2 regions of the Micromonospora sp. NPDC005174 genome follow, and region 1 is predicted to be linked to the other one. Evidence: riboswitches for the same ligand, from Rfam matches in the RefSeq annotation. Region 1 holds a riboswitch; the other holds the start of a gene.
What was found. Region 1 has a riboswitch for S-adenosylmethionine ahead of thrC (threonine synthase). Riboswitches for the same ligand answer to the same signal wherever they lie in the genome.

Region 2: another riboswitch for S-adenosylmethionine. It lies ahead of ABZU91_RS12565 (ABC transporter substrate-binding protein); the one in region 1 lies ahead of thrC (threonine synthase).

The regions. Positions count from the first base shown of each region.
Region 1 covers NZ_JBEXIJ010000018.1:54,558-61,929, forward strand. The annotation lists gene ABZU91_RS20365 (hypothetical protein) at 1-176, opposite strand, end outside; gene ABZU91_RS20370 (GntR family transcriptional regulator) at 429-671, shown strand; gene ABZU91_RS20375 (DoxX family protein) at 943-1,386, shown strand; gene ABZU91_RS20380 (metalloregulator ArsR/SmtB family transcription factor) at 1,474-1,779, opposite strand; gene ABZU91_RS20385 (DMT family transporter) at 1,869-2,837, shown strand; SAM riboswitch class I at 2,905-3,040, shown strand; gene thrC (threonine synthase) at 3,051-4,337, shown strand; gene ABZU91_RS20395 (GNAT family N-acetyltransferase) at 4,574-5,593, shown strand; gene paaN (phenylacetic acid degradation protein PaaN) at 5,645-7,318, shown strand.
Region 2 covers NZ_JBEXIJ010000008.1:207,519-214,890, forward strand. The annotation lists gene ABZU91_RS12560 (amino acid transporter) at 1-1,534, shown strand, start outside; SAM riboswitch class IV at 1,621-1,732, shown strand; gene ABZU91_RS12565 (ABC transporter substrate-binding protein) at 2,151-2,912, shown strand; gene ABZU91_RS12570 (amino acid ABC transporter permease) at 2,958-3,737, shown strand; gene ABZU91_RS12575 (amino acid ABC transporter ATP-binding protein) at 3,734-4,480, shown strand; gene ABZU91_RS12580 (hypothetical protein) at 4,508-5,806, opposite strand; gene ABZU91_RS12585 (Na+/H+ antiporter) at 5,942-7,372, opposite strand, start outside.

The DNA.
Region 1 (7,372 bases):
CCGCTGCGCCGCGCCAGCCGGATCGCCGGATGGGCGCAACCCGCCCCGGTCCGTTCCAGCAGCACAGCGGCGGCGGCGACGGCGAGGTACGTCTCGCGCAGCTCCGCCGTCACCTGCTCCACGGACCAGATAGCGCTCGCCGCCGGCACTTCCGTCTCGGTCTCCGACACGGTCACGGGTGGACTCCTCTCGTGGGGTTACGGGGGATGCCGGGGCAGCGCCACAACCAGCCCAGCTCGGGTCCTGGACCACCTTTGAGCGCTGCCCCGGCTTCAAACCGGGCAAAGCCCGGAGGGTGAACCAACCCTGGTGCCAACCCGGACGGCTCACCTTCATGCTATTGCACCTAGTGACATAGGTCAACCAAGTTGTTGAGGCGCGAACTCGTGTCGTGATCAGATGGGATTGCCAACCCGGAAGGAACACCGATGCCCGCAATCCCTTTGAGCTATGCAGACATCGCGGCTGACATCGCCGCCCGGATCAGGAGCGGGGAGTACGGGCCAGGTACCAAGATTCCGTCATACGCGCAGCTCAGTGACCTGTACTCGGTGTCGGTATCCACTGCGGCTCGCTCGGTGGCACTCTTACGCGATCGGGGTGTCGTTGTTGGCGCTCCGGGGCGGGGAGTGTTCGTTCCCGAGCCAGACTCTGACGAGGCCGACGGCTAAATAATGCGTAGGTCGGTAGCCGCTTGCCCCACATTCGGGGCAGCTCGACAGGGTGTGCGGGCACCACGCCAGCCGGTACGTTGAGGGTTCGGGAGCGCTCCCAATGCGCGAGAGTCACTGGGGTGTCGGTCAAATCAGGGCAAAGTCGCAATTACAGCATTGCGCCTCAGGTTCTCCCGCCGGGGATTTTCCCACTAGCAAAGAACTTATTAACATCGATGCCTTGAGGCCCCACCATGGAAGAGATCTGTTCCCTTCGATGGAGGTCTCCATGAACGTCTCTCGGCTCGGCGGGCCGACCCTGTCCCTGTTCCGCATCGTGATCGGCCTGCTGTTCACGCTGCACGGCCTCTCGTCGGTCTTCGGGTTGTTCGGCGGCAACCCGATGACCGGCAAGGCGGTACCGCTCGGCACCTGGCCGGGCTGGTGGGCCGCCCTGATCCAGCTCATCTGCGGCGCGCTGGTGCTGGTCGGACTCTTCGCCCGACCAGCCGCGCTTCTCGCGTCCGGCTCGATGGCGTACGCCTACTTCGTCGTGCACCAGCCGGACGGCCTGCTGCCGCTGTACAACGGCGGTGAGCAGGCGGCCCTCTTCTGCTGGTCGTTCCTGCTGGTTGCGACGCTCGGCTCGGGCCCGTGGGCGCTCGACTCATTGCTCTTCAAGCGGCGTGCCGAGGTGCCGTCGATGGCCGAGCCCAGCCCGGTGAACGCCTGACCGATGCGTCACGCGCGTCGCCGGAGCGTCGGCGTGTCGGCTCCGGCGACGCGTGCGTGAAGGGGTCGGCCAAAGGGCGTGGACGGGTCAGGCCGTCGGTCGGGATGTGAGGACCGCGTCCAGGAGGCCGGGGTAGAGCGTGTCCACCTCGTCGCGGCGCAGTCGGACCAGGCGGCTCGTGCCGGCGGCCCGGGTGCGGGTCAGGCCGGCCTCGCGCAGCACCTTGAGGTGGTGGCTGCGGGTCGCCTTGGAGACGCCGAAGTCGAAGCTGCCGCAGGCGGCCTCACCGCCGTCGGCGAGCGCCCGGACGATCTGCAACCGCACGTCGTCGGCGAGTGCGGCCAGCACGGCGGTGACCGGTACGGCGGTCAGGTCGGGTTCGTGCAGCTCCATGTGACCAGTCTAACCCTTGTTCGACAACGATCGAACAACACCCTATGGTCGGTGTCGTTGGTTCGAAGATACTCGAACAGGAGCTGACGATGCGATCCCGCGCCGCCGCCTACCCATTGCTCGCCGCGCTCGCCTGGGGTGCGATGTTCCCGATCCTGGCCACCGCGCTGACCACTGTCGACCCGCTCAACCTGACCACCGCCCGCTATCTGTTCGCCGCCGTCATCCTGGTCGGCATCCTGCTGCTCCGCGAGGGGTCGGCCGCGCTGCGGCTCGGCGGTCGGGGAGCCGAGGTAATGGTGCTGGGCGTCGTCGGCTTCGCCGGTTTCAACCTGCTCACCAACCTGGCTCTCGAACACGCCGCCCCGCAGCAGGTCTCCCTCTTCGTGGCGACCACCCCGATCATCACCCAACTGGTGCGGTGGGCCCGGGACGGCGTACGACCGAAGCCCTTCCTGCTGGCCCTCTCCCTGGTGGCGCTCCTCGGAGTCGGCCTGGTGATCACCCGCGGGAGCCTGGCCGGCCTCGGCCAGTTCGGTCTCGGCGGCCTCATGATGATCGGCGCGGTGCTCGGCTGGGCCGTCTACACCCACGGCGCGACCCGGTTCGGCGGCTGGTCGCCGCTGCGCTTCACCACGCTGACCGCGCTCGCCGGCACGGCCGCCATGCTGGCCGCGAGCATCGGCGCCGACGCCGTCGGGTGGCAGCACGCGCCGACGGCCGCCGACCTCGTGGCGATCACCCCGCAACTGGCGTACGCCGTGCTCGTCGCCGCAGTCGTCGCGGTGCTGGCCTGGAACACCGGCGTGCAGCGGCTGGGCGCGGCCAACGCGGCCCTGTTCATGAACCTGGTCCCGGTGACCACCTTCGTCGTGCAGATCGCCCGTGGCTACCGGCCGGAGACGGTCGAGCTGGTCGGAGCGGCGATCACCATCGCCGCGCTGGTCGGCGCGAACCTCGCCGCGCGGACCCGTCCCCGGCCCTCGTCGCTGCCCCGGCCGACAGCGGTCACCGACCCCGTCGCGGTGGTCGACCCGGTGGCGGTGGCCAACCGCTGACCCACTGGCTGGGATGCCCGGTGGAGGCGCCGGGCAACGTTGCCTAGACTCGACGGCACAACTGCATACCTCATCCAGAGGGGCTGAGGGATACGGCCCGACGACGCCCCGGCAACCACCCCGCGCGCTCACCGCTGAGCGACCCGCGGGGCAGGTGCCAATTCCGTCCCCGCCGCACCGTGCGATGCGGGGAAAGATGAGAGGACTCTCGACATGACGTCGACGCTCGCCGCCTCCGGCATCGACACCTCCGCCAGCCCCGCCCGTGCCCTCGTCTGCCGCGCCTGTTCGGCCCGCTACCCGCTCGCCGCCCAGCACGCCTGCTACGAGTGTTTCGGCCCGCTGGAAGTCGACTACGACACCGCCGCCCTGGCCACGGTCACCCGCGAGCAGATCGAGGCCGGCCCGGACAACATCTGGCGGTACGCCGCGCTGCTGCCCGCCGGGCAGGACCCGGCCACCCGGGTCACCCTCGACCCGGGGCTGACCCCGCTGGTGGCGGCACCGCACCTCGCCGCCGAGATGGGCATCACCGCGCCGCTCTGGGTCAAGGACGACAGCGCCAACCCGACCCACTCGTTCAAGGACCGGGTCGTCTCGGTGGCGTTGACCGCCGCCAAGGCACTCGGCTTCACCCGCTTCGCCTGCGCGTCCACCGGCAACCTGGCCAACTCGGTGGCCGCGCACGCCGCCCGCGCCGGCGTTCCCTCGATCGTCTTCATCCCCTCCGACCTGGAGCAGGGCAAGGTCATCACCACCGCCGTGTACGGCGGCGAACTGGTCGCCATCGACGGCTCGTACGACGACGTCAACCGGCTCTGCGGTGAGCTGGTGGAGACCGACGAGTTCGAGGACACGGCCTTCGTCAACGTGAACGTCCGGCCGTACTACGCGGAGGGTTCCAAGACCCTCGGCTACGAGGTGGCCGAGCAGTTGGGCTGGCGGATTCCCGCCCAGGTGGTGATCCCGATGGCCAGCGGCGAACTGCTCACCAAGATTGACAAGGCGTTCTCCGAGCTGGTCGAGATCGGCCTGGTCGACGCGCCGGCCGGCGGCTGGAAGGTCTTCGGCGCGCAGTCGGCCGGCTGCAACCCGATCGCCACGGCCCTGCACGCCGACACGGACACGATCATCCCGGTCAAGCCCACCGGCATCGCCAAGTCGCTCAACATCGGTGACCCGGCCGCCGGCCTCTACGCACTGGAGGCGGTGCGCCGCACCGGTGGCTGGATGGAGTACGCCGACGACGACGAGATCCGCGCCGGCATCCGCGACCTGGCCCGTACCACCGGGGTCTTCGCCGAGACGGCGGGCGGCGTGACCGCGGCAGTGTTGCGCAAGCTGGTCGAGTCCGGCCGGCTCGACCCGACGGCGGAGACGGTCGTCTTCAACACCGGCGAGGGTCTGAAGACCATCGACGCCGTGGCCGCACAGGTCGGGCCGACCCACCACATCAAGCCGTCCCTGCGTGCCGCCCGGGACGCGGGGCTTCTGGGCTGAATCCGCCCGGTGACTGGGTTTTCGCTGTGAGTGTGGAAAACCCGCCGCTCTGGACTTGACGGCAGGAACCGGACGGCGCAAGATGCTCCGTGCGGGAGGGCATTTCGCCGAAGACTTTTGAAGTTCTTGCGACCCAACGCCGGAGGCGTTGTGCGAATGCCCCTCCCGACCACGTCCGACAGGGCCAGCGAATAATCGCTGGCCCTGTCGCTTTTGCGGCTGTCAGGCTCACCGGCATGAGCATCACGATCGTGCCGTTCGACGGCACCGACCGGGCCGCGGTCGACGAGGCGTACCGGATCGGAGCGGCGGCCACCGAGGCCGACCTGCCCGACTTCCCACCGTCCTGCCGGCAACGCTTCGACGGGTTCTTCCACGCCCCGATGCCCGGCACCCGCTCGCTCTGGGCGCTGGCCCGCCTGGACGGTGCGCCCGCCGGTTACCTCCAGCTCGACCTGCCGCAGCTCGACAACACCGACAACGCCACCGCCGAGCTGAAGGTCCATCCGGACCTGCGGCGTCGTGGTGTCGGCCGGGCCCTGCACGAGTACGGGGTACGCCTGCTGCGCCAGCACGACCGCAAACGGGTGACGGCGATGACGGTCTCCGCGCTGCCCGGCGGTCCGGCCCGACCGGTGGCGGGTCACGCGTTCGCCGCCGCGATGGGCGCGCACTCCGCGCTGGCCGAGGTGCGTCGCCGGCTGACCATCGCCGACATCGACCGGCTCGCGCTGCGGGCGGCCCTGGCCGACGCGCAGCCCCACGCCAAGGGCTACCGGTCCGTCTCCTGGCAGGGCACCACCCCACCCGAGTACGTCGCGGACGTCGCCTACCTGGACGGCCGGCTCATGACGGACGCGCCGCTGGGCGACGTGCAGTGGGAACCGGAACAGGTCGACGCCGAGCGCATCCGGGGCAACGAGCGCGCCCTGGACGCCCGGGGTAGGCGGCGCTACCACCTCGGGATGCTGCACGAGGCGTCGGGCCGGCTGGTCGCCTGGACCCTGCTCGACGTGGGCGCCTCCGTCGACTGGCACGCGTTCCAGCAGATCACCATCGTCGACCCGACCCACCGTGGCCACCGGCTGGGCCTCATCGCCAAGGCGGAGAACCTGCACCATCTGCTCACCCACGAGCCCGCGGTACGCGTCGTCGACACCTGGAACGCGGCCAGCAACAGCTACATGGTGGCGATCAACAAGCAGCTCGGCTTCCGCCCGGTGGACGCCTGGGACAACTGGCAGCTCACCCTCTGACGGGTATCCGCCCCTACTGCTCGCCGACCGGGCTGTTGCATGATGGCGGGCATGACGGAGACCCCGCATTCCCTGTACGACAGGCACGCCGACACCCTCAACCGTGCGCTGACCGCGATCACGGAGCGGGGTTACTGGTCCGCCTATCCCGAGTCCCCCAGCCCCCGCGTGTACGGCGAGACCGCCGCCGCCGACGGCAAGGCCGCCTTCGAGGCGTACCTCGGTGGTGACTTTCCGCTCGATCAGCCCGGCGCTGGCGGGCGGATCACCACCGAGACGAGCCCGTTCGGGGTCGACCTGGCGGTGCGGTACCCGCACGCCGGCACCGACGAGCTGGTCACCGCCGCCTCCGCCGCGCTGCCGGCGTGGCGCGACGCCGGTCCGCAGGCCCGGGTGGGTGTCTGCCTGGAAATCCTCGACCGGCTGCACAAGCACATCTTCGAGCTGGCCAACGCGGTGCAGTTCACCAGCGGGCAGGCGTTCGTGATGGCGTTCCAGGCCGGCGGCGCGCACGCGCTGGACCGGGCGCTGGAGGCGCTGGCGTACGCGTACGCCGAGATGACCCGGCACCCGGGCACCGCCGGTTGGGAGAAGGCCGCCGGCAAGGGCGACCCGCTGCGGATGACCAAGACGTTCCACGTGGTCCCCCGTGGTGTGGCGCTGGTGATCGGGTGCAACACCTTCCCGACGTGGAACTCGTACCCCGGGCTGTTCGCCTCGCTGGTCACCGGCAACCCGGTGATCGTGAAGCCGCACCCGCGCGCGGTGCTGCCGCTCGCGATCACCGTGAAGTACGCGCGGGAGGTCCTCGCGGAGGCCGGCTTCGACCCGAACCTGATCCTGCTGGCCGCCGAGGCGCCGGGCGAGAAGCTCGCCAGCGACCTGGCGCTGCACCGGTCCGTCAAGATCGTCGACTTCACCGGCTCCACCGAGTACGGCGACTGGCTGGAGACGCACGCCCGGCAGGCGTCGGTCTACACCGAGAAGGCCGGCCTCAACACCGTGGTGATCGACTCCACCGACGACTTCACCGGCATGTGCCGCAACCTCGGTTTCACCCTGACCCTCTACAGCGGTCAGATGTGCACCACCTCGCAGAACATCCTCATCCCGGCCGGGGGCATCGAGACCGACCAGGGGCACAAGAGCTTCGACGAGGTGGCCGGTGGAATCGCCGCGGCGGTCGGCAAGCTGACCGCCGACCCGGCCCGGGGTGTCGAGCTGACCGGCGCGATCGTCAACGACGGGGTGTTGGAGCGGTTGGCCGAGGTGACCAAGGTCGGCGAGCCGGTCCTGGAGTCGCGGACGGTGGCCCACCCGTCGTACGCCGACGCGGTGGTGCGTACCCCGACGATCGTCAAGCTGACCGCGGACGACGCCCAGACGTACGGCCGGGAGTGGTTCGGGCCGATCTCGTTCGCCATCGCGACCGACTCCACCGCGCACAGCCTGGAGCTGCTGCGCAGGACGGTCGGCGAGAAGGGCGCGCTCACCGCCGGGGTCTACTCGACCGACGAAGCGGTGCTGGACGCCACCGAGGCGGTCGCCGTCGAGGTCGGAGTGCACCTGTCCTGCAACCTCACCGGCGGTGTCTTCGTGAACCAGTCGGCGGCCTTCTCCGACTTCCACGGCAGCGGCGCCAACGCGGCGGCCAACTCGGCGCTGACCGACGGGGCTTACGTGGCGAATCGGTTCCGGATCGTGCAGTCGCGGCGGCCTGCCTGATCTTTGGTTGCGGTGGGGGTTTCCGGGGCGGTGCGTGATTGGTCGCGGTTGGGG
Region 2 (7,372 bases), on a different contig from region 1:
GTCCGCGGCCGACGCGACCGCCCACATCGACGAGAACCCGTTCCTGCCCGGCGGGCTCAAGGGTCACGAGGTCGTGCTCACGCTGCTGCTCGTGGCCCTGCTCGGCGCGGTGTTCCTCAAGGGGTTCGGCGAGGCCATCGGGATCGCCGTCGTCCTCGTCGCGGTCTACCTGTCGCTGAACGCGGTGGTGATCGCCGACGCGCTGTGGCGGGTGGTGAACCACCCCAGCGCGGTCGGGGACTGGAGCACCGCGCTGCGCGCCGGGCACGGCGACCCGCTGATGGTCGTCGCGCTGTCCCTGCTGGTGTTCCCGAAGCTGGCGCTGGGCCTGTCCGGCTTCGAGACCGGGGTGGCGGTGATGCCGCACATCCGGGGGGACCGCCAGGACTCGGAGGATCGGCCGCTGGGCCGCATCCGGGGCGCGCGGCGGTTGCTCACCACCGCCGCCGCGACGATGAGCGTCTTCCTGATCACCAGCAGCGTCACCACCACCGTGCTGATCCCGCCCGAGGCGTTCCAGCCGAGCGGGGCCGCCAACGGCCGGGCGTTGGCCTACCTGGCCCACCAGCACCTCGGAGGGGTGTTCGGCACGGTCTACGACCTCTCCACCATCGGAATCCTCTGGTTCGCGGGGGCGTCCGCGATGGCCGGGCTGCTCAACCTCGTACCCCGGTATCTGCCCCGCTACGGCATGGCGCCGACGTGGGCCCGCGCGGTCCGGCCGCTGGTGCTGGTGTTCACCGGGGTGGCGTTCCTGATCACGGTCGTCTTCTCCGCCAGCGTCGACGCGCAGGGCGGCGCGTACGCGACCGGGGTCCTGGTGTTGATCACCTCGGCGGCGACGGCCGTGACGCTCGCGGCGCGGCGGCGGCGTCAGCGCGGTCGCGCGGTCGCGTTCGGGGTCATCGCCGTGGTGTTCGTCTACACCACCGTGGCGAACGTGGTGCAGCGTCCCGACGGTGTGAAGATCGCCGCCTGTTTCATCGGCGCGATGATCGTGGTGTCGGCGCTGTCACGCGTGCTGCGGGCGTTCGAGCTGCGGGTCGACCACGTCGAGCTCGACGAGGTGGCGACCGGCATGATCGACGAGCGCGCCGGACGTCGCATCCGCCTGATCGCGCACGAGCCGGAGCGCCGCGACCTGACGGAGTACCGCGACAAGCTGGCCCAGACCATGGCGGACAACGACTTCCCCGACGACAGCGACGTGATCTTCGTCGAGGTCCGGGTCACCGATCCGTCGGACTTCGAGACCGGATTGCTGGTGCGTGGCAGCGTGGCGCACGACCGCTTCCCGGTGCTCAGCCTGGCCAGTTCCTCGGTGCCCAACGCGCTGGCCGCGCTGCTGCTGGAGATCCGCGACCGCAGCGCGCGACGCCCGCACATCTACTTCGAGTGGACCGAGGGCGGCCCGGCCCGCAACGTGCTGCGCTACCTGGCGTTCGGGCAGGGCGAGATCGCCTCGGTCACCCGGGAGATCCTGCGCCGCCAGGAGCCGGACCAGACGCGCCGGCCGCACGTGCACGCAGGTTGACCTGCTCGTCGGGCGCAGGCCAGGGCTGGTGAGCGTGGTCATATCGGCTGGACGACCGACCGGTGGCTGCTGCTAGCCTCGGCGCAGGTCATGAGCGCCAGCGACAAGCCCCGGCTCGCTGGCCGGCAACCCTCCTCCGCGGTGGGGTGCCCCGGGTGAAGACCAGGCACCGGCAGGACGTCGGTGCAAGCGTGGCCTGGCACCCAGGTCAGCACCAAGACCCGGGAGACCTCATGCACATCCTCAGCCTCACGCCACCGGCCGTCCGGCGCATGCCGGCCCTGACCCGGCGTCGGCACGTGGACCTGATGCGAATGCGCAGCGCGGCGTGTACCGCCGCCTGAAGCGCTAACCCCTCCCCTCTCGCCCGCCTCCCGGGCACCCACCCATCCGCGCGACCCCTCGCGTCGATCATGAAGTTGTTGCCCGTCCGACCGGCGTGTCGGGGCAACAACTTCATGATCGACGGGGTCGACCTGTTTTTTTGGAGATGACTGTGCGTTTTCTTGGTCGATTTGTTGTTGTTGGCGCGGTTCTTGTTGCTGGTGGGTTGAGTGGCTGCGGGGGTGGGGGTGGTGGCTCGGCGGCGGGTAGTGGTGGCAGCAACCCCTACGGTTTGGCGCAGCCGGGTGTGCTGCGGGCCGGCACGCTGACCGACGCGCCGCCCAACGTGTACCTCAAGGACGGTAAGTTCACCGGCTTCGACAACGACCTGCTGACCGCCGTGGCCGGCAAGCTCGGCCTGCGGGTCGAGTTCGTCGGTACCGACTTCTCCGCGCTGCTGTCCCAGGTCAACAACCACAAGTTCGACGTCGGCAGCTCCTCGATCACCATCACCGAGGCGCGCAAGAAAACCGTCGACTTCGGCAACGGGTACGACTTCGGCTACTTCGGCCTGGACGTCCCGGCCGGTTCACCGATCACCGGGTTCGACCAGCTCGCCGGCAAGCGGGTCGTGGTGGTGCAGGGCACCGTCCAGGACGACTACGCCACCGGCAAGCAGCTCGACCCGGTGCGTGTACCGGACTACAACGGCGCGATCAACCAGCTCAAGGCGGGCACCGCCGACGCCTGGATCGCACCGGCCGAGATCGGCGAGAAGTCGGCCGCCGACAGCAACGGCAAGATCACTGTGGCGGCCAAGGAGCTCAGCCCCGCCCCGACCGCGTACGCCGTCGCCAAGGGTGGCGACAAGCTGCGCGAGGCGCTGAACAAGGGCCTCGACGAGGTGATCGCCGACGGCACGTGGAGCCGGTTGCAGGCCCAGTACTACCCGGGGCGACCGATCCCGGCCGACTTCACCCCGGGCAGCGGCAAGGCGGCGGCCCCGGCCACGCCGTCCGGGTCGGCGCAGCCGTCCGCCTCGACGGCGTCCTGAGCGACAAGCGGTGACGAGCGAGCGGGACGGTAGGAGAGGCGAACGATGGATCCGTTGAGCACCCTGTGGGAGACGTTCTTCGACGCCGACGCGATGCGCGAGGCGCTGCCCGAGATGCTGACCGTCGGGCTGCCCAACACCCTGATCCTGGCCGTCTCCGCCGCCCTGCTCGGCACGGTGCTGGGTCTGCTGCTGGCCGTGGCCGGCATCTCCCGTAGTCGGTGGCTGCGCTGGCCCGCGCGGGTCTACACCGACGTGTTCCGGGGGCTGCCGGCCGCGGCGACGATCCTGCTGATCGGCGTCGGGCTGGCCCCGCTGGGCATGCAGGTCTGGGGACCGGAACCGTACCCGCTGGGCATCCTCGCGCTGTCACTGATCGCCGCCGCGTACATCGGGGAGATCTTCCGCTCCGGCATCCAGTCGGTGGAGGCAGCGCAGTTGGAGGGCGCGCGGGCGCTCGGCTTCTCCTGGGCCGACGCGATGCGGCTGGTGATCATCCCGCAGGGCATCCGGCGGGTGCTGCCCGCCTGGGTCAACCAGCTCATCGCGCTGATCAAGGACTCCAGCCTGGTGTACTTCCTCGGTCTGGTGGCCAGCCAGCGGGAGTTGTTCCGCATCGGGCAGGATTACGCGGCCACCACCGGCAACGAGTCCGCGCTGCTGCTGGCGGGTCTGTTCTACCTGGCGTTGACCGTCCCGCTGACGCACGTCGTCAACGCGATCGACCGGCGGTTGCGCCACGGCCGGCCCACCACCGCACCCGCGGACGACGAGGACGAGGACGACCCAGCGCTGACTGGCATCCAGGAAGGAGACCGGCGATGACCACCACCGCGACCACCACCTCGGTCAGCGTCGACGCGCGTGACGTCCACCTGGCCTTCGGGTCGAATCGCGTGCTGCGCGGCGTCGACCTCAGCGTGCCACGCGGCGCGACGGCCTGCGTGATCGGCCCGTCCGGTTCGGGCAAGTCCACTCTGCTGCGTACGCTCAACCGACTGATCGAGCCGGACCGCGGCGACGTCCTGCTGGACGGGCGCAGCGTGCTGCGCGACGACCCGGACGCGCTGCGCCAGCGGGTGGGCATGGTGTTCCAGCAGTTCAACCTCTTCCCGCACATGAGCGTGCTGCGCAACGTCACATTGGCGCTGCGTCGGCTCCGCAAACTCGGCGAGGACGAGGCTGTCCAGGTCGCCCGCGCGCAGTTGGAGCTGGTGGGGCTCGCCGGTAAGGCCGACGCCCGGCCCTCGCAGCTCTCCGGTGGTCAGCAGCAGCGGGTGGCGATCGCCCGGGCGTTAGCGCTGCGACCCGAGGTGATGCTCTTCGACGAAGCCACCTCGGCACTCGACCCGGAGCTGGTCAAGGGGGTCCTCGGGGTGATGGCCGACCTGTCCGCCGCCGGGATGACCATGGTGGTGGTCACGCACGAGATGGGCTTCGCCCGGCAGGTCGCCGACACCGTCGCCTTCATGGACCGGGGTGTCGTGCTGGAGGCCGGCCCGCCGGAGCAGATCTTCGAGGGAGCCGAGCATCCCCGGCTGCGTCGCTTCCTCGCCCAGGTGCTCTGAGCCCGTCGCCCAGGTGGCCGGCGGCGCTCAGCCGGCCTGGTGGCGCAGGTGTGCGGCGAACGCCTTCAGATCACCGAGCAGCTCCAGGATGGCGTTGCGGTAGGCGACCGACGCCCAGAGGTGCAGCTCCTCGTCGTCCAGTCCGCCGAACGCGAGCGACAGCGCCTTGCGTCGACGCCGGTCGAGCACCTTGTGCGGGCGGGCCAGGAGGTCGCCCTCGCGCCGCAACGCCTGGAGGTAGGCGGCCACCGCCTCCTGATAGTGCCGCCCGGCGACCCTCTCCAGCAGGGTGAACTCGAAGACGTTCAACGCCGCCTCGGAATCCCAGTAGGCGCTGTCGCGCACCGGCGCGCTCGCCACGTGCCGGCCCATGGCGTGGCGGGCCTCGTAGAGCAGCAGCACGCCCCGGCCGGTGGTGCTCAGCGGTCGGCGGGGTGCCGGCAGCCGCAGCGTCCGCACCGGCGCGGCCGCGGTCAGGTCCACCGCGCCGGCGTACGTCGGCATGCGCTGCGTCGCCGACGCCGACTCGGGCAGCAGGCAGGCCCGCTCCTGATACGGCACCGGACCCCGGCCGGGAGGCAGGGCGCGTACCGTCGCCTCGTGCAGCTCGCTGAGCGGCCGGTCGTCCGGGGCGCGGCCCGGTGGCAGCGTGAGCACGAGACCGTTGGCGCCGGGCACCGGCACGCCCAACACGCAGGAGTTGCGCAGGAACGCCCAGGTCGCCGCCGCCTCGCGAATGCCGCTCGCCACAGCCTGGGCGTCGGCGCGCCAGTCCTGGGCGATCCGTAGCCGTTGCGCCAGGTCGGCGGTCGCCGCGCCGTCGTGCGGATACAGCTCCCGAACGGCCCGGGGCAGCGACCCGGGGCGCAGCGCCAGCGGGTCGCCGGTGGGCGGGGGCGCGGCGTGCCTGGGGCAGTCGGCGTCGGAGTGCGGGTCACCGTCGACCGCGTGGCAGTCGCCCAACCAGCTCGCGCCGGGAGGACCGGCCGGACGGGCGAACGCCAGGTGAGGCAACCGGCCGGTACGCAGGACCGTCTCGTACTGCGGTCGGGCTCGCCCGGCACGCAGCACGTCCAGCGGCAGCACGGGTGCCAGCGTCACCACGGCGGTGAGGACGACGCAGTGCGGGCAGGCGTCGCGTACCCGGTAGCGACGGAGGTGGTCCAGACCGGGCTGCTCCCACTGGACACCGATGACGGCGTCGTCCTGCGCCATCAGGTAGAGGAACTCGGTGGCGACACGCTCACGGGTGACCGAGGCCAGTTCGTCGAGGAACTGCCGTTCGGTGACCACCCTCGGGTCGGCCGCGCTCGCACCGGTGGCCATGGGCACCCCCTCACCGACCGAGCACATCGACGAACGCCGAAACGAGCTCCACCGTACCCGTCGACGACCTGGCCGAGCGCCCCGTTCCTGCGTGCGGCGGTGTCACGAATGCGTCAGGCCGGGAGCTGCCGCCGCTCAGTCGTTGGGTCCGCGCCCCAGCAGCCGGATCTCCTCGTTGTCCAGCGCCGACTGAAGCTCCTGGAGTACCAGGTCGTCGATCTCCCGGTTGTCGCGCAGCCGGGTCAGCTCCTGTCGCTTGTGGGCGAGGACGGCGAGACGCAGCCGGCGTTCCAGCCGACGTTCCTCGGCGGTTCGGCCGCCGGTCTCGTTGAGGTCCTCCAGGTGCCGCTGGTATTCGGCCCGCAGACGGTGGACGGACTCGTCCTCGGCGCCGACCTCGGCGGCGACCTGGGGCAGGGCGTCCAGGCCGGCCTGGGTCGCGCGTCGGCGGGCGTGTCGGGCCTCGTCGACGCGCTCGGGGTCGCCGGACAGCCCCGCCCAGCGCACCACCAGCGGCAGCGTGGTGCCCTGCACCAGCATGATCAGGACGATCACCAGCGCGGTGACGAAGATGATCAGATCTCGCTCGACCACCGGCCGCCCGGCGACCGTCATCGTCGGGACGGCCAGCGCGGCGGCGAGTGAGACGGCGCCCCGGAACCCGGACCAGCCCGCGACCGTGCCGACCCGCCAACTCGACGTGCCGCCCTCCTGCTCCGCCATCCGACGACGTCGTAGCCTCGCCGACTGCGCCGTGAGGTAGACGAAGCCGAGCCGGGTGACCACCACGGCGAGCGTGACCGCGAGCACGATCAGCACGGCCCGCGGCGGCGAGGTGCTGACGATGCCGCGCACCGCCCGGGGGATCTGCGTGCCGAGCAGCACGAACAGCCCACCGTTGATCAGGAACGTGGACAGGTCCCAGAACGCGTACGCCAGCACCCGCGACCGGGCGCGGATCACCCGTGGGCCGGCGTACGCGAGGACCAGACCGGCGACCACGACCGCCAGCACACCGCTGGCGTGCACCGCGCTGGCGAGCAGGAAGGCGCCGAACGGGGTCAGGACGCTCAGCGCGCCCTCGCGCAGCGGATCGTCGAGCCGCTTGCGGATCAACACCACGATGACGCCCACCAGCAGACCGGCGACCAGGCCGCCGAGGCTGGCCCCGACGAACTCCTCGCCGATGCCCAGCGCCCCCGGCTCCGCGCTCTGGGTGAGCAGGCCCACGGTCACCGCGAAGACCACCAGGGCGGTTCCGTCGTTGATCAGGCTCTCGGCGTGCAGGGTGGTGAGGAGCTTGCGGGGCAGCCGCTTGGCCAGACCGGTCACCGCGGCGGCGTCGGTCGGCGCGAGGACCGCGCCGAGCACCCAGGCGGCGGCGGGGTTCACGCCGAACGCCTGGGCGGTCAGGGAGACGGTGATCATGGTGAGGACCACGAGCACCACGGCGAGCAGCCCGATCACCGGCAGGTTCGCCCGGATCTCCCGCAGGCTGATGGTGAGGCTCTCCCGGTAGAGGATCGCCGGCAGGAAGATCAGCAGCACCAGGTCCGGTTCCAGGAC